DNA from 3 places in the Pantoea sp. X-Soil-TKNS-1211 genome. Region 3 is predicted to be linked to each of the others. Evidence: predicted binding sites of a transcription regulator. Region 3 holds the regulator's gene; each other region holds the start of a gene.
The links. The regulator Fur, encoded in region 3, represses iron uptake genes when iron is present. The targets are predictions, from matches to a motif close to ATAATAATGAGAACNACTATCAA.

Region 1 (10,687 bases), 520 kb from region 3:
GCAGGTGGAAATCCTGACGGCGCTCTATTTTCGCATTCTCAATTGCGCGCCGGATCGTATCAACGATCCGCAACGCGATATCTATATCCAGTCCAAAGGTCATGCGGTTGGCGGCTACTACTGTGTGCTGGCCGAAGCAGGCTATTTCCCCACCGACTGGCTCCCTACCTATCAGCATTCCGACTCTCATCTGCCGGGACATCCGGTGCGGCAAAAAACGCCGGGCGTGGAGCTGAATACCGGCGCGCTCGGCCATGGCTTGCCGGTGGCGGTGGGTATTGCGCTGGCGGCGAAAAAAGATGGCAGCAACAGGATGGTTTATGTGGTGACCGGCGATGGTGAACTGGCCGAGGGTAGCAACTGGGAAGCGGCACTGGTCGCGGCCCATTATGGCCTCGATAACCTGGTGATCATCAACGATAAGAACAAGCTACAGCTGGCAGGGCATACCCGCGACATCATGAATACCGATCCGCTGCCAGAGAAATGGCGGGCGTTTGGTTTAGAAGTCACTGAATGCAACGGCAACGATATGGCAGCGGTGGTGGCAACGCTGGAAAGCCTGCCGCGTAACGGCAAACCGCAGGTGGTGGTGGCCGATACCGAGAAAGGTTTTGGTATCTCCTTTATTCAAAGCAAGGCTGAGTGGCATCACCGGGTGCCGAAGGGAGAAGAGATTGCCCAGGCACTGGAGGAGCTGAAAGATGAGTAACGCACAACACCTGGCCAATGTCATGGTCAATGCTTTTATCGATGCGGTCAATCGCGGTATCGACGTGGTGCCGGTAGTGGCGGATTCGACCTCCACCGCCAAAATCGCCCCGTTTATCAAGGCGTTCCCGGATCGGTTGGTCAACGTCGGCATCGCGGAACAGACGCTGGTTGGCACCGCAGCCGGGCTGGCGATTGGCGGCAAAGTGGCTGTGACCTGCAACGCCGCCCCCTTCCTGATTTCGCGCGCTAACGAACAGGTGAAAGTTGACGTTTGCTACAACAACACCAACGTCAAACTCTTTGGCCTGAATGCCGGAGCCAGCTACGGCCCACTCGCCAGCACCCACCACAGCATTGATGACATCGCGATTATGCGCGGTTTCGGCAATATCGAAATTTATGCGCCATCCTGCCCGCTGGAGTGCCGTCAGATCATCGATTATGCGCTGGACCATGTGGGGCCGGTGTATATCCGTCTCGACGGTAAAGACCTGCGCCAGCTGCACGATGACAATTACCAGTTCCGTCCCGGCAACATCGATGTGTTACGCAGTGGAAAAGACATCGCCCTGGTGGCGATGGGGTCGACGGTCCACGAAATTGTTGATGCTGCCGAGCAGCTGCAAAGCCAGGGAATCGACGCGGGTGTGATCGCCATTCCATCGATTCGCCCTTGTGATACCCAACAGCTGCGCGAACTGTTAAATCACTATCCTGCGGTGATTACGGTTGAGGAGCACAACGTCAACGGTGGCGTTGGCAGCCTGGTAGCGGAGGTGCTGGCGGAAGGCGGTTGTGGCATCCCGCTGTTGCGGCTGGGCATTCCTGATGGGCAATACGCGATAGCGGGTGACCGCGCCTCAACCCGCGCCCGACATAGCATCGATGCCGCCAGCGTGGTGAACAACGCGGTGCGTATCTGCACAGGAGAGTAAACATGGCAGGTCCGTTAATACTGGCGATTGATGAGGGCACCACCAACGCTAAAGCGATTGCCGTGGATCGCGATGGCACGGTGGTGGCGCGTGGCAGTCAGCCGCTGGCCCTGCACCATCCGCAGCCCGGTCTGGCGGAGCAGGATCCTTTAGCCATCTGGCAGGCGGTGAAACAGGCGGTCAGCGACTGTCTGGCCCAATGCCAGGGCGAGACAGTGGCGGCGGTGGCGATCAGCAACCAACGCGAATCGGTATTGATTTGGCAGCGGCGTGACGGGCAGCCATTAACACCGCTGGTAAGCTGGCAGGATCGGCGTTCTGAATCATTCTGTCGTGATTTGCGCCAGGCGGGTAAAGCACCGCGCATCACCGGTCTGACCGGGTTGGCGGTGGACCCGATGTTTCCCGCCGCCAAACTGACCGGCATGCTGGCGGCGCTGCCGGATGGCCTGGCGCGTGCCCAGGCGGGCGAGTTGTGTATTGGCACGGTCGACAGCTGGATCAGCTGGCAACTGACCGGCGGTGAATGTTTCGTCACCGATCACGCCAACGCGGCGCGCACCCAGTTATATAGCCTGCACAGCGGTGACTGGGATGACGAACTGTTGGCGCTGTTTCATATTCCGCGTGCGGCACTGCCTTCAATCGTGCCGTCAGCCAGCGCACAGGGCGTGGTAACGATCCACGATATCCCCGGTTTACCACCCGGCACACCGTTGCTGGCGCGCATTGGTGATTCCCACGCCGCGCTTCAGGCGCAGCGCAGCGGCAGCGAAGAAGTGGTGAAAGCCACTTATGGCACTGGCTCCTCATTGATGATGTCAATGGCGACGCCGTTATTGACCGAAAACGGCCTCAGCACCACGGTGGCGTGGCATGACGGCACCTTACGTTTTGCGTTTGAAGGCAACATCACTCACACCGGTTCTGGCGCGGCCTGGTTGGGACGGATGATTGGTATCAATGATCCACGTGAGTTGACCCAACTGGCGCAAAGTACCACGGGCAATCAGGGCATCTACTTTGTTCCGGCGCTGTCCGGGCTGGGTGCGCCCTGGTGGGATCTGCAAGCACGCGGCATGCTGTGCGGGTTAACCGATGCGGCCACCCCGGCGGTGCTGGCTCGGGTGGCGCTCGAATCCATTACCTTCCAGATTGCTGATGTTTTTTTTGCTATGGAACAGGCGAGTGGGGTGCGGCTTCCCGCGCTGTGCGTCGACGGCAGCGCCACGGAAAACAGTTGGCTGATGCAACTTCAGGCTGATGTGTTGCAGCGTCCACTACGTCGTGCGCCAACTCCGGAAGTCTCGGCGTTGGGGGCCGCGTTGCTGGCCGGGCGCACGCTGGGCTGGTGGCAGCAGGGCAGTGACATGGCGGCGTTGCAGGGGGGAAGCCTGATCGAACCGCGTGCGGATCAGGCGCAGAGCATGCGCGAGAATTATCAGGGATGGCTGGCAGCCGTGGCACGCTGTCGTTATCAGCCTTGCTAATGTCGATCCGTGGCGGCGCGATTTATCGAGCGGGTTTTACTGGCAGCGCGTATAAAATTGCGCGATAAATCTCGCCGCTACGATTTATCGCGCATGTTGTTACTGAAACCTATTCGCCTTATCGCGTGCCAGACGTTCCAGCGCAAAGATCACCTGCTGTAGCTGACGTTCCTGCACTGGCTCGATGGCGGTAAAGCGGAAACTTAAACGCGGTGTCACGCGGGTTTCATTCTTACTGGTGATGGTGCTGCGTTCACCGATATGCAGCAACTGAGCCGTCACCTCAAACTGGCCATATTCGCCCAGTTCCACCCGCAGTTTCTTAAAGGTATCACCGCGATTCAGACCTTCGGGTAGTTTCTCATCCACCAGCACGCCAATGCCGCCCAGCGAGAGATCCTGCAAGCGAAAACGGGCCTGGTGGCCGTCCGGCCATTCACTGTGACACCAGAATACCGGCTCCATCGGGGCGTTAACGCGGAAAAACTCACGACGTTGAATTTGCCACACCAGTTCCGGCAGGGAGGCGGCAAAGGCAGGCAGACCTTCATGGTCCACTTTCTGTAAACCGCTCAGGCTGAACTCGACTTTTGCCCCCTGAGTTTCGGCGGCGATGTTGATTTCACCACTCTGCAACGCCAGCTCATTATCCTGGCTATTGCTACCCAGATCGAAAATCACCTGGTCTTCATCTGCCGCCAGCATGCGGCTGATAAATTGCCCGCGCGAGAAGTTCACCATTAGCGGGGTCTGAAAACGTAACAGATCCTTCATTACATTCAGAACAGCCAATGTACCTCGTTTAATATATTGTTCTTTATCGGGTTCTCTCACGTCCTGCTCCACTTTCCGATCATGACTAACACGCGTGCGCGGCTTTCCGTCAATTATCGGTAAATGATAAAAAAGCTTTAACCGACTCTCTATTATTTCCCGTTGCGTTTGTGCAGCAGGTCAAAAAATTCCGACTATACTTAGCGCTGTGAACACCTTGATTAATAAAGTAAGGAGCAACAAATGGGTATTCTTTCATGGATTATTTTTGGCCTGATTGCCGGGATTGTCGCTAAATGGATTATGCCGGGTAAAGACGGCGGCGGATTCATTATGACCGTGGTTCTCGGCATAGTGGGTGCGGTGGTAGGTGGCTGGGTCAGTACCCTGTTTGGCTTTGGTAAGGTGGACGGATTCAACTTCGGCAGCTTCGTGGTGGCGGTGATTGGTGCCATTCTGGTGCTGTGGATTTACCGTAAAGTGCGCACGTAACCCATCCGATTTCCCTGAAACCCGCCATCTGGCAGCAGATGGCGGGTTTTTTTATTTTCCACGCTTACGCTGGCGCATTTTGCAGAGGATCTGGCGTTTTTTGCCAGTCACCTCTGTGAACTGTCAGCGTTATACTGAAAAAATGAAACGTACCCAAACTTTTGCACTGGATATCGGGTGGCAACCGCTGCTCAGAGACATGGGGATTTCCGCACAACGCCTCGCGAAGTATAAGCCGCTAGTTGCCCCGATGAGCCTGGTGGTGGACGTCGGTAAACAGGGCGAGTTGACGGTAGCACCGCGTTGGCTTGAGCCAGGCGATGTCCCGGACTCATTGCAAGTGGCGGAGATCGCTTTTCTCCTCGGCTTTGACGATCCCAACTCTTTTTATCGTGCATTCCACGACTGGACCGGGCAAAAGCCTGATGGTGTCTGTGGTGCAATGCGTTTGAACGGAAGTTCCTGAACATGCGGTGTATACCGTTATGGGACAACGTAAAGAAAAATACGCTAATGGTAGAGCGTGAATCACAATCTGGCAGGCAATACGCCTGCCGATAAATCACTTCTCGGTATAATCCATTTTACTGACTACGCCAGCGTCATTAAATTCTAACAACAGCAGTTGATCTCTGTCCCTGATTATCGGGATGAAGAAATAGAGGCGGCGATCCACTACTTTTGAGGCATAAATCCAGGTGTTGGCGGTTTTAAATTCCTTTGGTGTAGCAGGCGTGCCGAGTAATAGCAGCACATCTTTTTTGGTGGATTTGCCCGTAACGATACTCTCCCGGATGACCTTCTCTGAGTAATTATTCAAATCAGAAGAACGTGTTCGGTCCACATTCGCCATACAACCGCTCAACGCAATTGAACTCAACGCTAACAGGAGGAAATGTTTAATTTTCACTTAATATCGCCTTCGTAATAAATGCCCATGTCAGCGTCATATTTAATTTCTTTGGCATAAATGACGCAATAACCGGACTTATCTGCGTAGCTGTAATGGACCTCATACAACGCGTTTTTCTTCGGCGTGATGTTAAGATTTACACTGCAACCACCGTATAAGGAGTGATGAATGGTTGTGACACGGTCAGGGAGTAACGTCGTTTCGAAAAAGGTGTCGCTGTAATCTTTATTTTTCAGTTTTGGAAATCCCAGATCCCTGGTATTTCCCATCAGAATATTAACGTATGCACTATGTTCCTGAACCCATCCTCCGGTTTCCTTACCGTCGCTATCTTTTTGATACAAGGCATAGCTCATCGGTGCACCCATCAACCGAATTTTAGCGACATCTGGAGTGTTTGCAGGGGGAACATACAGTGCAGGTTTCGGGAAATAGGTATTACAGCCAGCGAATAACAAACTCACAGATAACACAACCGCTTTACCTGCACCATTCCTGATCATTAAAGGATTCATTATTGTTTATTTCCTTGCGGTATTTGTTTTTGTGTTGTTCATTCCGAGCAGAGCAATATTAACTTCTGTTCCTTTCATCCATCTTCTCCTTTCCAGTCCAGAAAATAATATCGGCAGTATTCTCCTGTTCTTCAGGGCAAAATGACCAGTTCAATAACGTGAACGTCGCATTGTTGCTTTACCAGGATCAAATCATTGGCGCTTTTTGCAAGCGCGTTGGCGCATCTCGCCAGATAAATCCCTTCATCCATTGCCTACACTCTCTCGTAAATAAAGCGGCTAAATCCTGGCCGCTAAGCTCCTGAATTTTCGTGTAAGGAAATCTGTTATGAACTCCAAAGTTGCTCTCGTCACAGGCGCCTCTTCCGGCATCGGTGAAGCGACCGTGCATCGTCTCAAAGCCCTGGGTTTCACGGTTTACGCTGCCGCACGCCGTGTCGAACGGATGCACAATCTGGCCGATAATGGTGTCCATGTGCTGGCGATGGATATGACAAATGATGATTTCATGCAGGCAGGCATCACTGACATTATTGCCAGATCAGGGCGCATCGACGTATTAGTCAATAACGCCGGGTATGGCTCCTATGGCGCGGTAGAAGATGTGTCGCTGATTGTCCGAGCGCATTTTTGACCGATTGATGCGGCTGGCGACCGGGGTAGTGCGCTAATTCAGGCCGCATCTGATGATTTCATCAGATGCGGTTGATGCGTTAGAAATCGTAGCCAATCGTTGCTGTCACGGTGCGTTCTGCGCCGCGATAGCAATAGCCGGTGCCATAACAGGCGGCGAGATATTTGCGATCCGTCAGGTTATTACCGCTCACCTGCAACCATGCCCCTTTCAGGCTGCTGCTCCATGTGGCCAAATCGGCCCTTACCGATGCATCAAACAAGGTCACCGACGGCAAACGCGTGGTGTTTTCGTTATCCGCCCACTGCTTACCAATGTAACGCACGCCAGCCCCGGCGCTCAGACCATAGTCGAACTGATAATGCCCCCAGAACGATGCCATGCTGTTGGGGGTGACATACGGCGTATGGCCGTCGTTGCCATCGACGGAGTCTTTAAAGCGCAGATGGTTCAACGTATACCCGGCAATGGTGCTGAAACGCGGGGTGAGCTGGTTACGCGCTTCCAGCTCGATACCCTGTGAATGGACCTTGCCTGATGGCGTGTAGGTGCCGGAAATCACATCACGGTTGGCGACATCGTTCTGCGTCAGGTCGTACACCGCAATCGAGTACATGTCGCGTGTGCCAACCGGCTGGTATTTCACCCCGGCTTCGTATTGTTCTGAGGTGGTGGGTTTCAGCTGGTTGCCATCAGGGTCGGTGAGCGAGGCAGGGGTAATCGCCTGGCTCCAGCTGACATACGGGGAGACACCATTATCGAAGGCATACAGCAGGGCTGCGCGGCCGCTGACGTGATCATCCTGGCGGCGACTGGTGCCATTCTCCGAGACGATGCGGTCGTAGCGGCCAGACAGATCGAGGTGCCAGCGGTCCAGTTGCAGCTCATCCTGCAAATACAAGCCGGTCTGGTAGTAGCGACGCGTCTCTGCCGCCCAGTCGAAGTCCGGCATGCTGCCCACCGCTGCTCCGGTCCACGGATTGAGTGAGCTGGCGTAGTCGCTGGCACTCAGAATATCGTTCTTATAACGATGATATTCCGCCCCCAGCGTGACGCGATGCTGCACGGCTCCGGTAGCGAAATCGGCCTGCAACTGATTATCAGTGGCCCACGCTGACAGCGAGGAGCGTTCGCCTGAATAATAGCGTGTCAGCAGGTCTGGGTTAGTCGCATCCCAGCCAATCTGGTAGACCTGATCAAGATCGACATTCGAGTGGCTGTAACTGCCGGTGGAGTGCACTGACCACACCTCATTGAAGCGATGAGAAAAGTCATAGCTGTAGATCTGCTCGTGGCGCTTGAACTGATCGAGCGCGCTATCGCCTTCATAGAAACTGTCACTCAGCTTGCGGCCATTGTGGCTGTACAGCGTGCCTTCGGCTGGCACCGAACCGTGATAGCCGCCGGAAGGATCTTTTTGCAGATAAGCGCGCAGGATCAGGCTGGTATCGTCATCGGGTTGCCACATCAGCTGCGGTGAAATGGCGTACTTCTCTTCGCGGGTGTGATCGTATTGGGTATCGCTGTTTCGGGTGATTCCGGTGAGGCGAAATGCCCACTGATCGTTAATCGCGTTGGTGTAATCAAAGGCGGCGCTGTTGGTGGCGTTGGTGCCAGTCGACAGGCGGAAATGTCCCTCTTCGGCGAACTGTGGTCGTTTGCTCACCATATTCACCAGGCCGCCGGGCACCGTCTGACCATATAAAGCAGAAGAGGGACCTTTGATGATATCAATCCGGTCGAGGAACCAGGGATCCACTTGCAGGATATTAAAGCTGCCACCGTCGCTCATCACGCGCAGGCCATCAAGGAAGGTGTTATCCACGTCGCCGCCGTGGAAACCGCGCAGTGAGATGGTGTCGTAGCGGGTCGCCGCCCCACCAAAGTTGGTGAACACACCTGGCGTGTAATTTAACGCCTGATTGAGATCGGTGGCCCCCTGGTCTTCCATTTGCTGGCGTGTCACCACCGAAATCGACTGTGGCGTGGTGATCAGCGGCTGATCGGTTTTACTTGCGCCGCTGCTGCGCGTCGCCAGATAACCTTCGGTCGGTGAGGTGGCACTCTCCTGTGGCTGGGCGGTTACCACCAGCGAATCTTCAGCAAAACTGATGCCGGGTAACGCCAGGGCCAGCGCGCATAGCACGCGGCAACGATTAAGAGTAAACAGGCAGGTCATCTTAGTTCCTTCGAAAGATAAGGATAATAATAATGGTTATAAGAGTGAGAATTATTATCTTTTCGATGAATGGGTTTCAAGATGTAAATGAAGGTTTGATTAACATATCATTTCGTAGCGGCGCGATTTATCGCGCGGGTTTTACCGACAGCGATCACGGAAATGCGCGATAAATCGCGCCGCTACCATGAATCAGTAGCCGGATCGGGCGATCCGGCCGGGAGAGGGGAATCAGGGGTGCGTCGCGGTCAGCGTGGGCATATTCGGGATATCACGTGCGCTATTACAGGTTTTATCCTTTGGACAATATTTGTCGAGCAGCATCAGGGTCACACCGTTGGTCCAGCCGAAACCGTCCTGCAACGGATACTCGCCACCGCCACCACCGCCCAGCTTCGCGCCTTCCACCACGTATTTCTCGACCAGTTTGTGCTCCCTGTCATAGGTCATCTGTACATTTTGCAGAAAGCGCTGACCAATCTGCTGTGCCAACTGCGGCTGCTTATAATGTTCCAGTCCGGTCACGGCGACCCACTGCAACGGTGCCCAGCCGTTGGGCGCGTCCCACTGCTGGCCGTTATTGACGGTGGTGGTGACCAGCCCTCCGGGTTTCAGCAGCTGTTTCTCTACTGCCGTCGCCGTACGTTCTGCCTGCTTATCGCTGGCGAGTTGCATATAGAGCGGGAACAATGTTGCTGCCGTGAGCTGCGGCTGCACCTGCTTTTTCTGCCAGTTATAGTCAGCGTACCAACCCTGCTGTTCATTCCACAGATAACGATTGATCGCCGCCTGACGGGTTTCCGCTTTGGTGGCAAACTGCTGTGCCTGATCGTTGTGATGCGCCAGCTTCTCGGCTTTAGATAAGGTCTGTTCCAGATGGAACAGCAAGCTATTCAGATCCACCGGGACCAGTTCTGTAGTGCGGATGGTGGCCAGATTGTGTGCATCGGTAAACCAACGTGAGCTGAAGTCCCAACCCGAGGCCGCTCCGGCGCGCAAATCGCGGTATACCTGCGCCTTATCGCGTGACGTGGCTTTCTTCGCGGTATTCACGTCATCCAGCCAGGATTCGGTGCGCGGCACATCGCGTGCGTCCCAGTAGCGGTTGAGCAGCGTGCCGTCGCTCAGTTTAACCACCCGCTTGCTGGCCTGACCGGCTGCCACCTTGTCACTGTCCGCCATCCAGTAGTCATACTCTTTTTGCAACTGGGGTAAATATTTGGTGTAGACGCTGTCGCCGTTGTGGGTCGCCAGCAAATCGACCATCAGACTAAAAAACGGCGGCTGAGAGCGGCTCAGATAGTAGCTGCGGTTGCCGTTGGGGATATGTCCGAAACGATCAAGCTCGGAGGCGAAGTTATCCACCATGTCCTGCACCCGGTCCCAGTGGCCGCTTTCTGCCAGGCCGAGCATGGTGAAGTAACTATCCCAGTAATACACCTCACGGAAACGGCCACCGGGCACCACATAGGGTTTTGGCAGCGGCAGCAGAGAATCGTACTGGCTGGTCTGGGGTGTGGAGCGCGTCAGTACCGGCCACAGGCCATCAATATGGGCACGCAGGCTCTGACCGGCAGGTGGTACGTATTTATCCTGTTCTTTAGGCAGGATGAAGTTGGCATCGACGAAATGTTTCAGGTCAAAGTTGCGCTGGCTTTTCTGCATCTGCCAGTCGGCGAGAATCGATGAGGGATTATATTTCGGCACCGCATCGGCAAAGGTTTTCTGGTCCGGATAAAATTTGGCTTGCTGCACGGCGTTAAACAGCGGTCCGAGACGGATATCCGGTGGCTGCGGCTGATTGTTGAGCATACGGCCGTTATCTTCGGCATGGACTACGGCACTCCCCATCAGCAGGGCGGTGCTGAGCAACAGGCGCAGATGCCCTGATGTAAATATGACATTTTTTATCATCGGTTTTTCTCCTTGTCCGAAAAGGTGGTGCGCTAACGCATTGACCACCCAAACAACTTTAGTCGCTATCACCGGGCTTAGCCGCCTGCGGCACAGGAAATGTGAAGCACCCGGAATTAATCACGGA
Region 2 (10,687 bases), 710 kb from region 3:
CGCCGATCCTGTTGCTGACGGCGGATATTATTGGTCGCCTGCTGGTGCCCGGTGAACTGCGCGTCTCCATTGTTACCGCCATGCTGGGTGCACCGATGTTGATTGTGCTGGTACGGCGCAAACTCGCGCGGGGTGCCGTATGACCGGACGCGTCATGTTTCATACTTTCTGGCTGCTGCTCGGTTGCGGGTTGATCGCGTTCCTCGCGATGACGCGCGGTGCCTTGCCGGTCAGCGGTGAACAAATCTGGCAGGTGCTGCTGGGGCAGGGTGCTAACAATATCAAACTGATTGTCCTTGAGTGGCGTCTGCCACGCGTCTTGATGGCGCTGCTGATTGGCGCAGCGCTGGGTGTGAGTGGCGCGATTTTCCAGTCGTTGCTGCGTAATCCGTTGGGCAGCCCGGATATTCTTGGTTTTAACACCGGGGCCTACAGCGGCGTGCTGGTGGCGCTGGTGCTGTTCAACCAAAACGCCTCAGCGATAACATTGGCAGCGATGATTGGCGGTATCGCCACTGCCGCGCTGGTTTACCTGTTTGCCTGGCGCAACGGTGTGGAAACCTTCCGTTTGATTATCGTCGGCATCAGCATCCGTGCACTATTGATGGGCCTTAACAGCTGGTTGATTATCAGCGCTTCGCTGGATTCTGCCCTCAGCGCCGGTCTGTGGAGCGCCGGTTCGCTTAACGGTATCACCTGGAACAAGACGCCGCCGGTGATCGCGGCGTTGTTGGTGGCGCTGCTGCTGGTGGCGTTGCTGGCGCGCCGGATGCGTTTGCTGGAAATGGGTGATGATACCGCCTGCGCCCTTGGGGTGCCGGTGGAGCGTAGCCGTTTATGGTTGATGCTGCTGGGTGTGGTGCTGATTGCCGCCTCGACGGCGCTGGTCGGCCCGATCTCCTTCGTGGCGCTACTGGCACCACAGATTGCCCGTCGTCTCGGCGGCGGTATGCCGCTGGCGGGGCTGTGTGGTGCGCTGTTGCTGATTGCTGCCGATTTCGCGGCGCAGCATCTGTTCCTGCCTTATCAATTGCCGGTGGGCGTGATTACCGTCAGCCTTGGCGGCCTTTATCTGATTGTTTTACTGGTGCGGGAGGCTCGACGCCAATGACCGAAATCTCTACCCGTCTTTATGGCGAAGGGTTGACGCTGGGGTACGACAAAAAAGTGGTGGCAGAAAATTTGTCGGTGGCGATCCCGGAAGGAGAGCTGACGGTGATTATCGGCCCGAACGCCTGTGGCAAATCAACCCTGCTGCGCACCCTGAGCCGTCTGAATACACCGTTGAAAGGCCAGGTTTTTTTGGATGGTGAAGCCATTGCGCGCTATCCCACCAAAGAAGTGGCACGTCGTCTGGGCCTGCTGCCGCAAAGTTCTAACGCACCAGCAGGCATCAGCGTGACTGAGCTGGTGGCACGTGGGCGTTATCCACATCAGGCGCTGTTTGGGCGCTGGCGTGCCGAAGATGAAGTTGCGGTACAGCAGGCGATGCTGGCTACCGGGGTGTCGGATCTCGCTGATCAGCAGGTGGATACCCTGTCTGGCGGTCAGCGTCAGCGCGTATGGATTGCGATGGTGCTGGCGCAGCAAACGCCGTTGCTGTTGCTCGACGAACCGACCACCTGGTTGGATATCACCCATCAGATTGAATTGCTGGAATTGATGCAGGATCTTAATCAGCAGCACGGTCGCTCGCTGGTGGTGGTGCTGCATGACCTGAATCACGCCTGCCGCTATGCCACGCATCTGATTGCCATGCGCCACGGACGGATTATTGCGGAAGGCAAACCGGCAGAGATTGTCACGTCAGCGCTGATTGAACAGGTATATGGCTTGCGCTGCGTGATTGTGGAAGATCCGGTGGCGCATACGCCAATGATTGTGCCGTTGGGACGGCCAAGAACATAACTTATTGTAGCGGCGCGATTTATCGCGCGGTTCCGTGCGCGGTGCTGGAAAAATCCGCGCGATAAATCGCGCCGCTACATTCTGGATTACAGTTCGCTCAGTAGCCGTTGCAACAACGGGCCAATCTGCTCAAACATCTTCGGCGAAATGATATCGACGTGGGCGCAATCCATCGGCCATACCTCCAGCTCGCCCACATAAGGTGCCCAGGCGCCGCGCGCATCCTGTCCCGGTTGCTGCGTCTGCTCCGCGAGGAACAAGGTGGCACGACCACTAAAGCTGGCGCTGCGTGCGGTCGCCAGCAGGCGTACCGAACTGGCGTAGTTGGCTTCAATGGTGTCAAACATCGCCTGCATCTCTTCACCCGCCTGATGCCGTTGTGCCGCAATGAACTGCTCACGCTCGCGGTTCACTTCGTCCAGCACTGCCGGGTCCAGCACGTTCTCGCCGCGCTTTTCATCCCAGTTCTGCGTCTCTGGCGGCCAGGTATCAAGCAGGCCAAGGAAAGCCACCTCTTCACCGGCCGCCGCCAGTCGTGCCGCAATTCCCTGCGCCAGCGTACCGCCGAGTGAATAGCCGAGGAAATAATAAGGACCGTGCGGCTGCACCTCGCGCAGCGTGCGCAGATGGGCTTCGCACACCTCGTCGAGATGCAGGCTTTGATTCAGTGGGCTGGCGGTATCGGGCGACTGAATACCGATCAACGACCAGCGCGCATCCAGGTAGCGTTGCAGAATGCTGAATTGCCACGCAAAACCGGATGCCGGGTGGAAACAGAACAACTTCGGCCCGCTTGCCTGACGTAGTGGCAACACCGCCTCGAAACCGGCCTGCTGGTGAGACTGATCATCACTCAGCAATGCCGCCAGCTTCTCGACGGTGGAGGCAACCATGATCTGTCCAACCGTAACCTGCTGCTGGAGTTCACGACGTAGCTGGGCAGCCAGACGCATCGCCAGCAGCGAATGTCCGCCGAGGGCAAAAAAATCATCCTGGGCGCTGATGCTGTCGCGCGCCAGCAACTGACAAAACGCCGCTGCCAGCTGGCTCTCCAGTCCTGGATGCGGTTCGCGCCCGGCGCTGGCGGCTGCTACCTGTGGCAGCGGTAGGGCTTTACGATCCAGCTTGCCGTTGCTGCTGAGCGGGAACGTCTCCAACTGGACAATCGCCACCGGCACCATATGGGCGGGCAGTTGCTGGGCCAGTGCGCTACGCAGGGCCTCACCGTCTATGGTGTGATCGGCGATGACATAACCCACCAGTTGGCGGGCATCGCCCTGTGCCGCCGCACCACCCAACACCACGGCGTGCGTCACGGCCTGCTCAATGCCTGGCTGGTCGCACAACAGATGATCGATTTCGTTGAGTTCGATGCGCTGACCACGAATTTTCAACTGATCGTCGCTACGGCCAAGGTATTCCACTGCCCCGTTATCGAGCCAGCGCGCCACGTCGCCAGTGCGATACATACGTTCGCCATTGCCTGCCGGATCGGCAACAAAACGGCTGGCGGTGAGATCGGGACGTCCCAGATAACCATGCGCCAGTTGAATACCGCTCAGATAAAGATCGCCCGCCACACCCGGCGGCACCGGTTGCAAGCGTGCATCAAGAATACGCAGGCCGGTATTCCAGACGGGATAGCCAATGGGTACGCTGGCACCCTCGACCGCAGCCAGTGATTCGCCAAACGCCGGATACCAGCTCACATCCACCGCTGCTTCAGTCGGGCCATATAAATTGTGCAGAGGAACATGGGTCAACTGCTCCCACTCACGGGATAAATCGGTTGGCAGTGCTTCGCCGCTACAGAACACACGGCGCAGGCTGGCGCAGTTGTTAATCGCCGCATCATCCTGCAACGCGGCGACAAACGCGGCCAGCATTGAAGGAACAAAGTGGGTGGTGGTGACCCGGTACTGCGCGAACAGTTGTTGCAGGGCTTCGGGATCACGATGGGCTTCCGGCGGAGCCATCACCAGTCGGGCGCCCACCAGCAGCGGCCAGAAAAATTCCCACACCGAAACGTCAAAGCTGCTGGGGGTTTTTTGCAACACCACATCATCAGCCTGCAACGGATAGTGATTTTGCATCCACAACAGGCGGTTAACGATCGCCTCATGGCCGACCAGTACCCCTTTAGGACGTCCGGTAGAACCCGAGGTATAGATGATGTAGGCACCATCCTGCGGTTGCGGCGCGCTGCGCGGGGCAGGGACATCTGTATGACTAAACAGCGCATCGAAATGCAGCTGACTGACGCCGGAGATGGCGGCAAAACGTGGTGCGAGTGATGCCGAGGTGATCAACGTTTGTGGTGTTGCATCTTCCAGCATCAGTTGCAGGCGATCATCAGGGTAGCCGGTATCCAACGGCAGATAAGCGGCACCGAGCGAGACGATCGCCTGAAGCGCCAGCGACAGTTGCACCGAACGCGGCAGTGCCACAGCAACAATATCACCACGCGTGACCCCGGCCGTACTCAGTTGCTGCGCCAGCGCAAACACCTGCTGCTGCATCTGGCGGTAGCTGAGCTGATGCTGGGCATCGGCCAGTGCGGATGCATCTGGGGTTCTCTCTACCTGCTGGGCCAGCAGCGATGCCAGAGTCTCGGCAGGTAACGGGTGTGGCGTGTGGTTGATATCCGCCAGCCAATGATGTTCTGCTGCAGTCAGCAGATCCAACTCGCCGCACGGGCGTTGCGGCTCAGCGGCCAACTGTGTCAGCAACAGCGCGAACCGGCTGGCGTGACGTTGCAGCGTCGCCGGGTTGTAGCGTTCGGCATTGGCCAGCAGTTCCAGCGTCAGCTCACCCTGTTCACTGATATAGATGGCGATTTCCAGATCGCGCACCGGGCCGGAAGCCAGTTGATGGGTGACGCCCTCCACACCGGCGAAATCCAGCTGGTAATCAAACATCTTCAGGTTGATCACCGGGCCATAGATCGGATCACCATCACCGAGACGGCCCAGATCGCGCTGCACTTGTTCAGCATCGTAACGCTGGTGGCGGCGCATTTTCTTCACTTCACCCGCCAGTTGCGTTGCCAGTGCGGCCAGCGGTTGCGCTGGATCGTAATGGATCGCCATCGGCAACACGTTAATCACCGGCCCGGTGGCGCACAGGGCGGCTGAACCGATGCGGCGCATAAAGATGAAGCCCGCCGAGAAATCGTTTTGCCCACTGAGACGCGCCAGCCATAACCCGACCAGCGCAAAGGCGAGATCGGCGGCGCTGTGCTGCGGATGTTGGCTGACCAGCGTCTGGAAGGTGGCGCGATCCAGCGTCAGGCTATGACGCAACAGATCGGTGCTGGCGCTTTGCCCGGCCAGCGGCTGGGGTGCCAGCGTGGCGGGCGCGGGCAGGGAGGCACCTTTTTCACGCCAGAACTGGCGGTCACGCTCGAAGGAGGAGGATTGCTGATAACGCTGATACTCTTCCACCACTTCGCTAAAGGGGATAAACGGCGTTGGTTCTGGTTCCTGCTGGCGCGCCCAGGCGCTGTACAGGTTGGCGATACGGCGCGTCAGGGCGGTAAAACTAAAACCATCCACCACCAGGTGGTGATAACGCTGATACCAGAACCAATGCTGCTCGCCGAGGCGGTACAGGCAATGATGATATAAGGGAGCTCCGCTCAGCACGCGCAAGTCGCCATTCATATCTTCACGCATCAACGCGCGGGCCTTGTCAGCGGGATGCTCGTCTGAACGCAGGTCAACCAACTGCGGCGGGCTGAAGTGCTGGGCCTGCGGCCATTGCAACGCTTCGCCGTCCACTTCACCGAACGCCATATTCAGCGTATCGGCTTCCTGCATTCCGGCGATGATCGCTTTGCTCAGCAAGGCGCTGTCGATATCGCCATGCAATTCAATAAAGTGTGCCACCGCGTAGGCGTTGTGATGGCGTGACAGCTGATCGGCAATCCAGATACCGGGCTGCGCCGCAACCAGTGGCAGGGTCTGTTGTTCGGTGTGGGGTCGATTCATCAGGAATTCAGACATTGTCGCTCCGGTTAGTGTCCTGCGTCACTGGGCGGATATTCCCCCAGTTCTGTTCCAGCCAGCTGAGGCAATCTGGCTGTGGCTGGGGGCCATACACGGCATGCCAGCCAGCGGGAAGGTCGCTAAACGCGGGCCATAAACTGTATTGTTGCTGCGGATTGCGCAGCACCAGACAATCCTGCTGCGGATCGTCGAAGGGATTGCGATGTTCCATGTCGGCTCCTGAGTCCGGGCGAGATGAATTTATGTCGGGGTGCGCCACAGCGCCTGTAAGCCAACGAGCAGGCCACCGCGCCAGCACAGCGCGTCATGTCCACCTTCTACCGGTTGGTAGTGCACCTGATATCCGGCGGCTTGCAACATCTGTTGCAGTTGCTGATTCGCCTGCAAAATCAGTCCTTCACGTTTGCCCGCTTCCAGCCAGAAACGCAGCGGCTGACGCGGTGCCAGCCCTTGCTCCAGTTGCTGCAACAGCCAGCCATGCGGGTTACCACGCTCCGGCCACCAGAAGGAGCCGGACAGGCTGATGGCGTTGCCAAACTGCTGCGGCCAGTGCAGCGCCGCGAATACCGAGGCCAGGCCGCCAAAGCTTTGCCCGGCGACCACGGTGCTATCGGCCTGTTGTTGGTACGGTGCCCACTGCGCCACCTGGGGGAGTAATTCCTCCTGCAAGGCTTGCCAGAACAGGGCGTTACACGGCAGCTCACGGCTGCGATGCTCACGATCGATGATGTCGATAAACAGATAGACGGCGGCGGGCAATGCGCCCTCATCGGTGAGTTGTTGCAACGGGCCAGCAATCGGCATGCTGTTAGCCCAGAACTGGCCGTCGAGCAGAATGGCCAGTGGCCGGGACGTAGGTTGCGCCTCACCGGTGCAATAGATCCACACCCGGCGGCTATTGCCGAGTAAGTGGCTGTCCCAGCGATATTCTTGCAGGGCGATTGCGGGGGCGCGGCCTTCATCAATCGCCTGCCACAGCTGTTGATTGGGGGCCTGAGGCAGATGCAATGGAGAAACGCCCATGCCGCGTCCACCTGACCAGCCACGCAAGGCATTGAGCGGATCAGATTGGGCGGTGGGGAATTTGTCGCGCCACCAGTTGCGCAGCGCGTACATGTCGACATCACCGGAAAAATCAGTCGCCTGCTCATCCGGCATCAGGCAGTAGCTGCCACGCCAGTTGGCTGGCAGGGTGGTTTGCCAGTACCAGACATCGGTAGTGGCAACACGCATCAGGGATTGCGGGGCGCGGCGCTGGTGGTGATCGGTCACACCGGTAATGTTGATCCACACCCGCTGGATACGTGACTGCGTCTCGTTGCCCTGCGGATCGCGCCAGAGGAAAGTGACCAGGCATTCGCCGTCCACTTCACCTTCCACACGCGGGATACCTTTACTTTGTTGCTCCTGCCACCAGGCTTCACTGCCGGTCAGATCATTTAGCCAGGTCATAGGTGCTGCCAGTCGCCATTTACTCAAGGATTCTTTCACAAAGGTGATAAATAATACTATTGATAATTATTTGCATTTGCAATAGGGTGTTTCCGCTCATAAATGAGCGCGCTCGTTCCGCCTGTCAACTTTCCCATTAAGGAAAGGATGCGCAACGGATGGCACTGCCAGGCTTGGAACGGGGCTTTGATAAGGACTGTGACCTTCTCACCGGCTCGCCAGTGACCTTTACTGGCAATCCAGGAACGAAAAAATGACAAAATATTCGCGTTTATCATTAGCTATTCTGATTGAACTGGGCCTTCTTTCCAGCAGCGTCTGGGCAGCAGAGACCTCCAGTAGTACGACTACCAGCACAGACGCCAATTCACACGATGGCGGCACCATGATGGTGACCGCCGAGCAACAGACGCTCCAGGCTCCCGGTGTTTCCACCATCACCGCTGATGAAATCAAAAAGCATCCGCCAGCCCGTGACGTCTCAGAAATCATTCGTACCATGCCGGGTGTTAACCTGACCGGTAACTCAACCAGCGGCCAACGTGGCAACAATCGCCAGATCGATATCCGTGGCATGGGGCCAGAAAACACCCTGATTATGGTCGATGGTATCCCGATTACCAGCCGTAACTCGGTACGACTTGGCTGGCGTGGCGAGCGTGACACTCGCGGTGATACCAACTGGGTGCCACCGGAGCTGATCGACCATATTGACGTGATTCGTGGTCCGGCAGCGGTGCGCTACGGTAACGGCGCGGCGGGTGGTGTGGTGAACATCATCACCAAAAAATACACCGATCAACAGTGGCACGGTTCCTGGAATACCTATTTCAACGTCCCACAGCACAAAGATGAAGGTGCAACTAAACGCACCAACTTCAGTCTGCAAGGACCGCTGGGCGATGATTTCAACTTCCGTTTATACGGTGGTTTAGCCAAAACGCAGGCTGATGCCTACGACATCAACGAAGGCCATGCGGCAGACCGTACCGGGACTTACGCGGGCAGCTATCCGGCGGGCCGTGAAGGCTCAGTCAATAAAGATATCAATGCGTTACTGAGTTGGGCGTTTGCACCGATGCAGACACTGGAACTTCAGGCGGGCTATAGTCGTCAGGGTAACCTGTATGCCGGTGATACCCAGAACACCAACACCAGCACGCTGGTGAAAAGCAAGTACGGCGACGAAACTAACCGCATGTACCGCCAGAACGTCTCGCTGAAGTGGACCGGAGCCTGGGATAACGGCGTCAGCACCAATACCTGGGGACGTTACGAGAAAACCCGTAATAGCCGTATTAATGAAGGTTTGGCTGGCGGCACCGAAGGGATCTTCTCCAACAGTGGTTTCAACACCATCCAGTTGGATGACATCATGCTGCACAGTGAAATCAGCATTCCGTTTGAATGGCTGATCAACCAGACGGCAACCCTGGGTACCGAATGGAACCAGCAGCGCATGAAGGATCCGTCTTCAACCACGCAGGCGGCCAACTACGGTAGCGTACCGGGCATCTCCAATACCGGACGTAGTCCTTACTCACAGGCTGAAATCTTCTCGTTGTTTGCTGAAGACAATATGGAAGTGACGGACAGCACCATGCTGACGCCAAGCCTGCGTTTCGACCATCACTCGATTGTCGGTAACAACTGGAGTCCATCACTGAACCTGTCGCAGGGACTGGGCGATGACTTCACGCTGAAGATGGGTATCGGTCGTGCTTATAAAGCGCCGAGCCTGTATCAGACCAACCCGAACTATCTGTTGTACAGCAACGGCCAGGGGTGTGCTGACGCCTCCAGCGCCTGTTATCTGCAAGGTAACAAAGACCTGAAAGCGGAAAACAGCATCAACAAAGAGATTGGTCTGGAGTGGAAACACGAGGGCTATCAGGCTGGTTTGACCTGGTTCCGTAACGATTATCGCAACAAAATTGAAGCCGGTATGGTTTCAACCGGTACGGCTTCCAATGGCACCACCAACATTTACAAGTGGGAGAATGTGCCAAAAGCGGTAGTTGAAGGTCTGGAGGGAACGGTTAACATTCCGTTCTCCGATGCGGTGACCTGGAATAACAACTTCACCTATATGTTGCAGAGTAAGAACAAAACCACCGGCGACCGTTTGTCGATTATTCCGCAATATACCCTGAACTCCACGTTGAGCTGGCAGGCGATGGAAGATCTGTCACTGCAAACCACCTTTACCTGGTATGGTAAGCAAGTGCCTAAGAAGTATGACTATCATGGCGATCCGGTTACCGGCAGCGCCACCGATCAGGTTAGCCCTTACTCCATCCTTGGCATGAGCGGTACGTATGATGTGAACAAGTACGTTAGCGTAACCGTGGGTATCGACAACCTGTTCGACAAGCGTCACTGGCGTCAGGGTAATGCCCAGACCACCGGTAACGCCAACACCGGCTCTTATCTGTACGGTGCGGGTGCCAATACCTACAACGATTCAGGCCGTACTTACTACATGAGCCTCAACACCCAGTTCTAATTCAGTGACTGAGGTAACTGGCAGCGGGCAATCAGTCCGCTGCCATCTTTACGGTTCAGCAACGCCAGACGACCACGATGCATCTGCACGATGCGCAGCACGATATTCAAGCCCAACCCACTGCCGCCGTAGCGTTGATCGCGACGCCGAAAGGCTTTGGTTAACTCTTCTGCCGCGCTGGCTTCGATGCCTGGTCCTTGATCCCAGACTTCAACAATCACCTGCTGTGCTTCCTGACGTAACACTACCTTCACTTCACTACCTTCCGGGCTGTAGCGCGAGGCGTTTTCCAGCAAATTGCGCAGCATCAGACGCAGCAATACCGCTTCGCCCTGTTGCGGTATGTCGGCACCCTGCGGCCAGTGTAGTTGTTGCTGACGTTGCTCATAAAGTTCGGCCATCTCGGGCTGGAGCGGTTGCATGATGTCCTGTTGCCAGTGCAACTGTTGATAGTGACCACTCGCCAACGCCTGCCCTGCGCGTGACAGCATCAGCAACTGTTCGACGGTGTGCATCAGTTGATCAATGCGCGCTACCAACATTTCGCTCTGTGGCACGTTCTGTTGTTGCAGCAATTCCAGATGCAGTCGTAACCCGGCCAATGGTGTGCGCAACTCGTGGGCGGCATCGGCGGTGAACAAGCGTTCCTGCTGAATGGTGTGATCCAGGCGCGACAGCAGCTGATTAATTGAGGTGGTCACCGCTACGATTTCTTCCATCTCAGAATAGAGTGGCAAAGGTGACAGGTTATCGGCGGAACGATGCGCCAGGCTGTTTTGCAGTGACTTGAGCGGGCGGATAATCCAGTTAATCG
Region 3 (10,687 bases):
GGTCATAACACTCCTGAAATTATTGGCCATAGCGCAGACGTAGCGCTTCCGGGTAAGGGTCAAAATAACGCTGCTGGGTCAGCCACGGATGCGGAAATTCCGCCATGTAATGTTTCAGCATGGTGATCGGTGCCAGCAACGGCTGCACCCCACGACGGTAGCGGTCAATCAGCAAAGCCAGCTCCTGACGCTGCGGCGAGGTCAGTTGAGGGCGAAAGTAACCCTGCACATGCATCAGCACATTGGTGTGGTTGCGTCGGGTTGATGGGTGAGCCAGCAGGCGCATCAGCCGGTTGCGATATTCAAAGGCGTAATGATCCAGCGTATCCCATGCCTCCATCTTTGCCACAAAACGTCCCAACTCACGGTATTCATCCTGAGAATGGGACAGCAGCAGCAGTTTGTAGCGGCTGTGGAACGCCATCAGTTGATGACGCGTCAGACCGTTGCGCCACATCTGATTGAATTCATGCAGGGCATAAACGCGGCCAATAAAGTTCTCGCGGATATCCGCATCGTGCAGACGACCATCCTCCTCCAGCGGCAACCACGGCAGTTCACGCTGGAGAAACTCGGTGAAGATGCCGGTTCCGGCTTTACGGTTGTTGTTAGTGTCCGGTTCATACACCCGTACCCGCTCAAGGCCGCAACTGGGTGATTTGGCACACAGGATGTAGCCACACAAATGATGCAACGCTTTCACTCGCTGAGCTGACCACTGTGCCATCTGATCGGTGACTTCATTACCGCCCGCTTTACTGAAGCAAAGATGCACACGCGCATCCTCCTCTTTCACCAGACGTAACGCCGGGCGCGGTGTCGGCAGACCAATCGCCATCTCCGGACACACCGCTTCAAAATGCACAAAGGGGGAGAGTTCGTCTGTGGCAAAGGCAAAACGTTTATGGCCGCCATCAAAGCGGACATTATCCCCGAGCAGACAGGCACTGATACCGACAGGAATTTTTTCGCGCATACTTGTACAACTCCATAAATTCTGTACAGGTTTAAAGTGTAGCTGAAATGCACGGCGAACACAGCGTCTGAAGGAATGCGGAGTGAAAAATTGGCATAAAAAAACCCGGTGCTTCAGGAAAAGCACCGGGTGGAGCGGGAGCGATACTGCGTTACCAGAAAATGCCGCTTGCCGCTTCAGATTGCGCCAGCCATACCGGCTTAGCGCTGGTTTTGCACCACATACGGTGCAGGTAGCTGTAGAAACGCGCACGGTCAGCACGGAACAGCATCACAGGGAGCGCCAGCACCCCCAGTAACACCACCAGCGCACGCCGCAGCACAACTTTGTAGAACGGATATGCCTGATACATGGTTGCCTCCTGGTGAGTCTTAGAAAATGTGATCTGACACGAATATTACGCCTGGTTGTGTAATTTTACTACTCATCCGACCACTTTTTTGATCTTTTTTTGTCCATTTCATCGTCAGGCTGAAATTAAGTTACACGAATGTAAACACCAGGTTCCCACTGAGTAACAAACTTCCGCACGGACGTCGGCGCGATTTATTGCTACAGTGGGCTGTTATCCATTTTTTGCCGCAGGAGTTCGTGTGACCACCATCTTGATCGTGGAAGATGAAAAGGAGATCCGCCGTTTCGTGCGCCTGGCACTGGAGGGTGAAGGGTTAAAAATTGTGGAAGCCGAGCAGTTGCAACGCGGCCTGATTGAAGCCGCCACGCGCAAACCTGATTTGGTGATCCTCGACCTCGGTCTACCCGATGGCGATGGCAATGATTTTATCCGCGAAGTGCGCCAGTGGAGCAGCATGCCGGTGATCGTGTTATCTGCCCGCACCGATGAGCAAGATAAAATCGATGCGCTGGATGCCGGTGCTGATGACTATCTCACCAAACCCTTTGGTATTGGCGAATTGCTGGCACGGGTACGAGTGGCGTTGCGCCGTCATCAGGGCAGCCAGCCCGAACCGGTATTAAGTTTTGGTGAGGTCACGGTCGATCTGGCCGCACGACGTGTGCTGCGTGCTGGCGAAGAGGTGCATCTGACACCGACCGAATTCCGGCTGCTCAGCCTGCTGCTGAACAATGCCGGTAAAGTGCTGACACAACGTCAACTGCTGAACCAGGTTTGGGGACCAAATGCGGTGGAGCATAGCCACTATCTGCGCATCTATATGGGGCATCTGCGCCAGAAGCTGGAAGCCAACCCCACCCAACCGAGCCATCTGCTGACCGAAACCGGCATTGGCTATCGATTTATGCCATAAAAAAGGCGCATTACGCGCCTTTTTCCCTTTCGCTGCGCTTAGGCGTTTTTCAACACTTCGCTCACGATCTCTACCGCTTCTTTCTCAATCAGCTGGCGATGCTCTGCGCCGAGGAAGCTTTCACAATAGATTTTGTAGGCATCTTCGGTGCCGGACGGACGCGCCGCAAACCAGCCGTTCTCCGTCATCACTTTCAGGCCACCAATCGAAGCCCCGTTACCCGGTGCCGCCGTCAGGCGTGCGGTGATCGGGTCACCTGCCAGCGTGTCGGCGCTCACCATTTCGGGTGACAGCTTAGAAAGTGCCGCTTTCTGTGCCGAGGTCGCCGCTGCCTGCAAACGGTTGTAGCTTGGTGCACCAAAGCGCGCGGCCAGCTCATCATAATGCTGCTGCGGGTTTTTACCGGTTACCGCCGTGATTTCCGCAGCCAGCAGACACAGGATGATGCCGTCTTTATCGGTGGACCAGGCGGTGCCATCGAAACGCAGGAAGGATGCCCCGGCGCTCTCTTCACCCCCAAAGCCAAAGCTGCCGTCAAACAGGCCATCAACGAACCATTTGAAACCAACCGGTACTTCCACCAGCTTGCGACCGATGTCGTTTACCACGCGGTCAATCATCGCGCTGGACACCAGGGTTTTACCCACGGCGACATCTTTGCCCCACTGCGGACGATGCTGGAACAGATAGTTGATCGCAACCGCCAGATAGTGGTTCGGGTTCATCAGACCGGCTGGCGTCACGATGCCATGACGGTCATAATCGGGATCGTTACCGAAAGCCAGATCGAATTTGTCACGGTAAGCCAGCAGGCCCGCCATCGCACACTCTGACGAGCAATCCATACGCACCACGCCATCTTTATCCAGATGCATAAAGCGGAAGGTCTGATCGATCGCATCATTCACAATGGTGATATCAAGCTTGTAATGCTCAGCGATACGCTGCCAGTAGGCCATACCGGAGCCGCCGAGCGGATCGACACCGATTTTCAGGCCGGCTTTCTGAATCGCCGGGAAGTCGATGACCTGCGCCAGCCCTTCAACATACGGTTGAATCAGATCCTGCTCGACGATATGGCCGCTGGCCCACGCCTGATCCAGTGGCAGACGTTTCACGTCCTGCAGACCCGCTTTCATCAGTTGGTTGGCACGATCTTCCACCACTTTGGTGACGTTGGTATCGGCCGGGCCACCGTTCGGCGGGTTGTACTTGATGCCACCATCTTCCGGCGGGTTGTGCGACGGGGTGATGACGATACCATCCGCCAGTGCACCACCGCGTTTGTTGTGCTCAAGGATTGCGTTGGAGATTGCCGGTGTCGGCGTATAGCCGTTGTCCTGCTGCACAATCACATCCACGCCGTTCGCCGCCAGCACTTCCAGTACCGACAGAATCGCCGGTTCAGACAGCGCATGGGTGTCTTTCCCGACATAGCACGGACCGGTGATGCCGTTCTTCTTACGATCTTCCGCGATCGCCTGCGCGATCGCCAGAATATGCATTTCGTTGAAACTGTGACGTCCTGCGCTACCACGGTGACCGGAAGTACCAAATTTCACCGCATGTTCAGGGTTGTCCACGTCCGGCTTCAGGACATAGTACTGAGAGGTTAATTGTGCAACGTTAATCAAATCGCTCTGCTGGGCGGGCTGCCCGGCACGGGGGTGATTGGCCATTGGCGCTTCTCCCTGACGCTTCGGTTTAAATGGTGCCGCAAACTTTCTCTGTCAGTTCCTGCGGGAACTGCATGGCTAACATGATGTGTTCCACCATGCTGCATTTGCGACCGGTATTGGTATTGGTGATCACCCAGTACGGCGTGCCGGGCACATGCTTCGGCTTAGTATGGGTGCCATTTTGCAGCAGCGTATGCTCATCACCGGCAAAGTAGACGCGGGTGCGTCCTTGCAGTGACGCCGTGGCATCCGCAAAGGCTGCGGGATCAAGACGATAGAGCGTTGACAACACCAGCATAAAGCGGTTAACCGCCTTTTTCTGTTCCGCATACTCATCGGAAAGTAACAGCTCACGTACCGCGCGAACGCGATCCTGCGGACGTGCCTGCGTCACAACTGGCTGGGCTTCTTTTGCCGCAGCCTGAGCCACAGCAGGGGTTGCAGGGGCACTCTGACCGGCAGTGAACTTCAGCATGCGGCGCAAAATTTCGGAGGCGCTTTCACCAATGTGCTGGGTATGGCTGGCAATATAACGGTAGAGTTCTTCGTCAACTTCAATCGTTTTCATCTTTTTCCGTACGATTCTGGCAAATGACAGAACCACGCATTTCTGCAAAGGCCTTAGCAAAATCCTGCCGTGCAAAATGTGAGCGGGCTCTAACATGAGGATTATAAAGTTAAATCCCAGGCGGCCGATAGCGCTGGCATCGTTTCAGGGCAAAAGTCGGAATATGCCCTAATGCCCACCAGGCTGGCTCCTGGACAGGTGGATTCATGATAACCTAAGCGCAGCCCACAACCGTAAGAACTTTGCCATGATTTTGAATGCCCGTCTGCAAACTGAACAATCTGCCCCTGATGCCCCTCCCATTCTGTTAATTCATGGCCTGTTTGGCAGCCTGGATAACCTGGGTGTGCTGGCGCGAGGCCTGCGTGATGCTCGCCCCACCTTGCAGGTGGATGTGCGCAATCACGGTCTCTCCGCGCGCAGCGACGTGATGAACTATGCGGCGATGGCACAGGATATCGTTGAGACCCTCGACGCCCAAGGCCTCGACCGTGTTGGCGTCATCGGTCATTCGATGGGCGGCAAAATTGCCATGACGTTAAGCGCCATTGCGCCGGAACGCATTGAAAAGCTGGTGATGATTGATATCGCACCGGTGGATTATCAGACCCGTCGCCATGATGAGATTTTCGCCGCCATCCGTGCGGTGAGCGCTGCGGGTGTGACGCGACGCAGTGAAGCCGCCGAGGTGATGCGTACTTGTCTTACTGAAGAGGGCGTGATTCAGTTCATTCTTAAGTCGTTCCAGGATGGGGAATGGCGCTTCAATGTGCCGGTGTTGTGGGATAACTACGCCACCATCTCCGGTTGGCAAGAGGTCCCGGCCTGGCCGCATCCGGCATTGTTTATCCGCGGCAGCGAGTCACCTTATCTGGATAATCAGCATCGCGATGCACTGCTGCGGCAGTTCCCTCTGGCACATGCGCACGTCATCAGTGGCGCAGGTCATTGGGTCCATGCCGAAAAGCCTGAGGCGGTTTTACGCGCGGTTCGCCGCTTTTTTGTACTGTAAAAGCAAAAGCTTGCCGTAGACCGTTTAAGGTTGGCGTCGCAAGGGGTGCTGGAGTATGATGTCGCGCTAAAAATTTGCCACGGATGATTTTTTCACCGTGGCAGGGCCGATAATGTATAAATTGCGCAGCGCCTTTCCGCCGTTCGCGCCCACTCAGTTTTACAAAAAATGGCAAAAGAACAAACTGACCGTACCACGCTCGATCTCTTCGCTGATGAGCGACGTCCCGGTCGTCCCAAAACCAGTCCGCTAACGCGTGACGAACAGTTGCGCATTAACAAGCGCAATCAGCTGAAACGCGACAAAGTACGTGGTTTGCGGCGCGTGGAACTGAAAATGAGTAGTGAGGCGGTTGACGCGCTCAATACTCTGGCAGAGCAGCAAAACATCAGCCGTAGTGAATTGATTGAACAAATGCTGCTGGCGCAACTCAAACTGTCGTAACACGTGCAGACCGCACGCAGGAACAAAAGTCACGGCTTTACAAGTTCCGCCACTTTGCCCGGTCTGCTATCATTCGCTTAACTGTGCATTCAACTCCTAATCAGGATTTAAGAGGTTACTTAACTCATGGCAATCGTAGGCATTTTCTTCGGCAGCGATACCGGCAATACTGAAAACATTGCAAAAATGATCCAGAAACAACTGGGTAAAGATGTGGCCGAAGTGCATGACATTGCCAAGAGCACCAAAGAAGATCTCGAAGCATTCGATATCCTGCTGCTGGGCATTCCGACCTGGTACTACGGCGAAGCACAATGCGACTGGGATGATTTCTTCCCGACGCTGGAAGAGATTGATTTCAATGGAAAACTGGTTGCGCTGTTCGGCTGCGGTGACCAGGAAGACTACGCAGAATACTTCTGTGACGCGATGGGCACCATCCGCGATATCATCGAACCTAACGGTGCGGTGATTGTTGGCCACTGGCCAACCGAAGGCTACCATTTCGAAGCGTCTAAAGGTCTGGCAGATGATAAACACTTCCTTGGCCTGGCCATCGACGAAGATCGTCAGCCTGAGCTGACCAACGAACGTGTTGATAAGTGGGTGAAACAGATTTTCGATGAGCTGCAACTGAAAGAGATCATCGAAGCCTGATCCCCTGCCCTCCTCAATGTGGGCGCTGGCTCACATTGAGTTAAAGGGATTTCCTATAAAAATAATAGCTACTGTTTTTTAACTTTTTCCCGCAATTCTGTAGAATACCCATAACGGTCATCCGCTTATTCCTCTGGCATCAGAATGAGGCTGAGTGAAATGGAAACAAAGACCTGCATGATCCCCGCCGGCGTTAGAGACACTTTTCCTTACAGCCACTGGTGATTTTCAGGATATTCCCTTGGTTTTCATTTCACTGCTTGAGTTCTATAATGAGACGCAAATGAGAATGCGCGTGATCGACATTCAAGGCCCTGCGCCGCAAGTGACTAGCTAAGTAACAGGACAATATCCGCATGACTGACAACAACTCCGCATTGAAGAAGGCTGGCCTGAAAGTCACGCTACCCAGACTGAAAATTCTGGAAGTGCTTCAGGAACCCGAATGCCATCACGTCAGCGCGGAAGATTTGTACAAACGCCTGATCGACATGGGCGAAGAGATTGGTCTGGCAACGGTTTATCGCGTTCTTAACCAGTTTGATGACGCGGGAATCGTCACCCGCCATAACTTCGAGGGTGGTAAATCCGTCTTTGAACTGACACAGCAGCATCACCATGACCACTTGATCTGTCTGGATTGTGGCAAAGTGATTGAATTCAGCGATGAATCCATTGAAACCCGTCAGCGCGAAATCGCCACACGTCATGGGATCAAACTGACTAACCACAGCCTGTATCTGTACGGCCACTGTGCGTTAGGAGACTGCCGCGAAGACGAGACGCTCCACGACAAGCAATAAAATGTGCTATGCAGTATAAAAAAACCGGTGCCCAGGCACCGGTTTTTTTATCGCTGCATCACAACACCAGCGTTTCCTGCAAATATCGCCAGCGTGGAATGGAGGTACTGCAATCCAGGACCGCCAACGAGATGCGGCTCTGGTTGGTGCCGTTCATCATTTGCAATTCACGATACTGAATCGTCACTTCCTTGCTTTGCTGCGAGATGATGGCATGTTCGCTGGTAGCAATACGCATTCCTTCACGCTGGCCACGCAGTTGACGGAACAGCACTTCCATTGCATTGAAATCCAATTGCTTACCCTGCGGCGTCACCATTTTGAAATCCGGGTGAAAGTGCGAAAGGAACAGTTCAATGCTGTCGTCTGTATTTTCTGACTGATTAAAAATACGTTCGATAAGCTGATGTAATACCACTACGCTATGTTTGGCTTCCTGAGCGAGACTTGTCATTTTTTTTCCTTTATAACCCGCGGAGCAACGTCTGAGAGCGCATAGCCTACCTGAAAAAAAGTTTTTAACACTGGCAAATGGATTAATTCTGCTAAAGTCAGATTAGTTTCAAATCCCGGTAACAAGCACGTTTCACAACCCACAGCATAAAAGATGGCTAACCTTGAATTACAGCCAATAAAAAAGGGCGATTTCTCGCCCTTTTATCAGGATATGGGGAAAACGACAAAAAGGATTAATCGCCGATTTTCGCCCAGGTATCACGCAAACCAACGGTGCGGTTAAATACCGGCCTGGATGGCTGCGAATAAACGCTATCCGCGCAAAAATAGCCTTCACGTTCAAACTGATACGGCGCAAGCGCTACTGCATCGCGCAGACCTGGCTCAACAAAACCTTGTTTGATATCCAGCGAATTCGGGTTGATGGTGGTGAGAAAATCCTCCGCCGCACCCGGGTTTGGCACGCTGAACAGGCGATCATACAGACGGAATTCCGCAGGCAGCGCATGGATCGCAGAAACCCAGTGGATCACGCCTTTCACTTTACGGCCATCAGCCGGATCTTTGCTCAGAGTATCGACGTCGCAGGTACAGTAGATACAGGTGATATTGCCTTCATCATCCTTTGCCACGCGCTCGGCACGAATCACATAAGCATTACGCAAACGGACTTCTTTACCCAGCACCAGACGTTTGTACTGCTTGTTGGCTTCCTCACGGAAATCCGCGCGATCGATCCACACTTCACGGCTGAACGGCACTTCACGCGTCCCCATTTCCGGTTTGTTCGGATGGTTTGGCATGGTGATGATCTCTTCATGACCCGCAGGCAGGTTTTCAATCACCACCTTCAACGGATCCAGCACCGCCATCGCACGCGGCGCATTCTCGTTGAGATCGTCACGGATACATGACTCCAGCGAGGCCATCTCAACGATGTTGTCCTGTTTGGTCACACCGATACGCAGGCAGAACTCGCGAATCGATGCGGCGCTATAACCCCGGCGGCGCAGACCTGACACGGTCAGCATACGCGGGTCATCCCAGCCTTCTACGACTTTCTCACTCACCAGCTGCGTCAGTTTACGCTTCGACATCACCGCGTATTCCAGATTCAGACGCGAGAATTCGTACTGACGTGGATGCACAGGAATGCTGATGTTGTCCAGCACCCAGTCATACAGACGACGGTTATCCTGGAACTCCAGCGTACACAGCGAATGGGTAATGCCTTCCAGCGCATCGGAGATACAGTGGGTAAAATCGTACATCGGGTAGATGCACCATTTGTTACCCGTCTGATGGTGTTCAGCAAACTTGATGCGATACAGCACCGGATCGCGCATCACGATAAAGTTTGACGCCATATCGATTTTGGCACGCAGGCAGGCTTTGCCTTCTTCGAAACCACCCGCACGCATTTTTTCAAACAGCGCGAGGTTCTCTTCAGGCGTGCGATCGCGGAACGGACTATTTTTACCCGGCGCAGTCAGGGAGCCACGGTATTCGCGGATCTCTTCTGGCGATAACTCATCAACATAGGCCAGGCCTTTGTTGATCAGCTCAACCGCGTAGCTGTACAGCTGGTCGAAATAGTCTGAGGAGTAACAAACGTCTCCGCTCCATTCAAAGCCCAGCCATTGCACGTCGCGCTTGATGGACTCGACAAATTCCATATCCTCTTTCACCGGGTTGGTGTCGTCGAAGCGCAGATTGCACTGACCCTGGTAATCTTGTGCGATACCAAAGTTCAGACAGATCGATTTCGCATGGCCAATATGCAGGTAACCATTGGGCTCAGGCGGGAAACGGGTATGCACGCTGTTGTGCTTACCGCTCGCCAAATCTTCGTCGATAATCTGACGAATAAAGTTCGTTGGGCGGGCTTCAGCCTCACTCATCTCAAAATCCTCAAATACAATACGGGTGATTTGTCCTGGAAAGTAACGGAGTATGATCCACAAAGCGCAGAAGGGAAACAACCGTTTGTTGGTCGTTTTAAAACAAAAAAGGCAGGAATCGCTTCCTGCCTTTAGGGTTTAGCACAAGGACTTAGCCTTTCACCTCGTACAGACGGGTTTCACCGGCGACCACTGATCCGCTCGCCAGCAGATTAAGGCCAGCAAAATCATCGCTGTTGCTGACGACGACCGGGCTAATCATTGAACGGGCATTGGCGTTGAGGAAATCCAGATCCATCTCCAGTACTGGCTGACCGGCGACCACAGTCGCGCCCTCTTCCACCAGACGTGAGAAGCCTTTACCTTCCAGCGCCACGGTATCCAGACCCATATGCACCACGATCTCAACACCGTTTTCGCTTTCCAGACAGAAGGCATGGTTGGTATTGAAGATTTTCACGATAGTACCGGCAATCGGTGCCACCACGGTTTTACCGGTGGGTTTGATCGCCAGGCCATCACCAACCGCTTTGCTGGCAAAGGCTTCATCCGGCACGGCATCCAGTGCCACCACTTCACCGCTCACCGGCGCCACCAGCGTGGCGATCACGCCTTTTTCGCTGTTCAACACCGCTTGCGGCTGCGGTGCAGCGGGTTGTGCAGCAGCAGACGCGGTAGCCGCAGCGGCGACCGGACCTTTAGTCAGTACGGTTTTCATCGCGCTGGCAATACTTTCCGCCTGCGTACCGACGATGATCTGCACGCTCTGCTTGTTGAGGCGAATAATGCCCGACGCTCCCAGGCGTTTTGCCACGCTGTCATTCACCTGCGCGGCATCTTTAACATTCAGACGCAGACGGGTGATACAGGCATCGATATTGGTCAGGTTTTCAGAACCACCAACGGCACCGATGTAGCGACGT

Region 1: the regulator Fur is predicted to act here: its motif matches at 8,685-8,707, upstream of AC6I8W_RS08795 (TonB-dependent siderophore receptor).
Region 2: the regulator Fur is predicted to act here: its motif matches at 7,421-7,443, upstream of fes (enterochelin esterase).

What each region holds. Positions count from the first base shown of each region.
Region 1 covers NZ_AP035953.1:1,818,963-1,829,649, forward strand. The annotation lists gene AC6I8W_RS08750 (transketolase) at 1-712, shown strand, start outside; gene AC6I8W_RS08755 (transketolase family protein) at 705-1,649, shown strand; gene AC6I8W_RS08760 (FGGY family carbohydrate kinase) at 1,652-3,139, shown strand; gene AC6I8W_RS08765 (flagellar brake protein) at 3,239-3,973, opposite strand; gene AC6I8W_RS08770 (GlsB/YeaQ/YmgE family stress response membrane protein) at 4,157-4,405, shown strand; partial or broken gene AC6I8W_RS08775 (AraC family transcriptional regulator) at 4,752-4,871, shown strand; gene bamE (outer membrane protein assembly factor BamE domain-containing protein) at 4,968-5,315, opposite strand; gene AC6I8W_RS08785 (hypothetical protein) at 5,312-5,833, opposite strand; gene AC6I8W_RS08790 (SDR family NAD(P)-dependent oxidoreductase) at 6,162-6,467, shown strand; gene AC6I8W_RS08795 (TonB-dependent siderophore receptor) at 6,547-8,646, opposite strand; gene treA (alpha,alpha-trehalase TreA) at 8,878-10,560, opposite strand.
Region 2 covers NZ_AP035953.1:580,338-591,024, forward strand. The annotation lists gene fepD (Fe(3+)-siderophore ABC transporter permease) at 1-143, shown strand, start outside; gene fepG (iron-enterobactin ABC transporter permease) at 140-1,111, shown strand; gene AC6I8W_RS02605 (ATP-binding cassette domain-containing protein) at 1,108-1,908, shown strand; gene AC6I8W_RS02610 (enterobactin synthase subunit F) at 1,995-5,912, opposite strand; gene AC6I8W_RS02615 (MbtH family protein) at 5,905-6,126, opposite strand; gene fes (enterochelin esterase) at 6,156-7,367, opposite strand; gene AC6I8W_RS02625 (TonB-dependent siderophore receptor) at 7,621-9,873, shown strand; gene pmrB (two-component system sensor histidine kinase PmrB) at 9,870-10,687, opposite strand, start outside.
Region 3 covers NZ_AP035953.1:1,294,112-1,304,798, reverse strand. The annotation lists gene phrB (deoxyribodipyrimidine photo-lyase) at 1-6, opposite strand, end outside; gene AC6I8W_RS06215 (YbgA family protein) at 20-976, opposite strand; gene AC6I8W_RS06210 (DUF2517 family protein) at 1,128-1,328, opposite strand; gene kdpE (two-component system response regulator KdpE) at 1,570-2,244, shown strand; gene pgm (phosphoglucomutase (alpha-D-glucose-1,6-bisphosphate-dependent)) at 2,283-3,923, opposite strand; gene seqA (replication initiation negative regulator SeqA) at 3,949-4,491, opposite strand; gene ybfF (esterase) at 4,739-5,503, shown strand; gene ybfE (LexA regulated protein) at 5,672-5,947, shown strand; gene fldA (flavodoxin FldA) at 6,074-6,604, shown strand; gene fur (ferric iron uptake transcriptional regulator) at 6,961-7,407, shown strand; gene AC6I8W_RS06170 (hypothetical protein) at 7,466-7,861, opposite strand; gene glnS (glutamine--tRNA ligase) at 8,097-9,764, opposite strand; gene nagE (N-acetylglucosamine-specific PTS transporter subunit IIBC) at 9,916-10,687, opposite strand, start outside.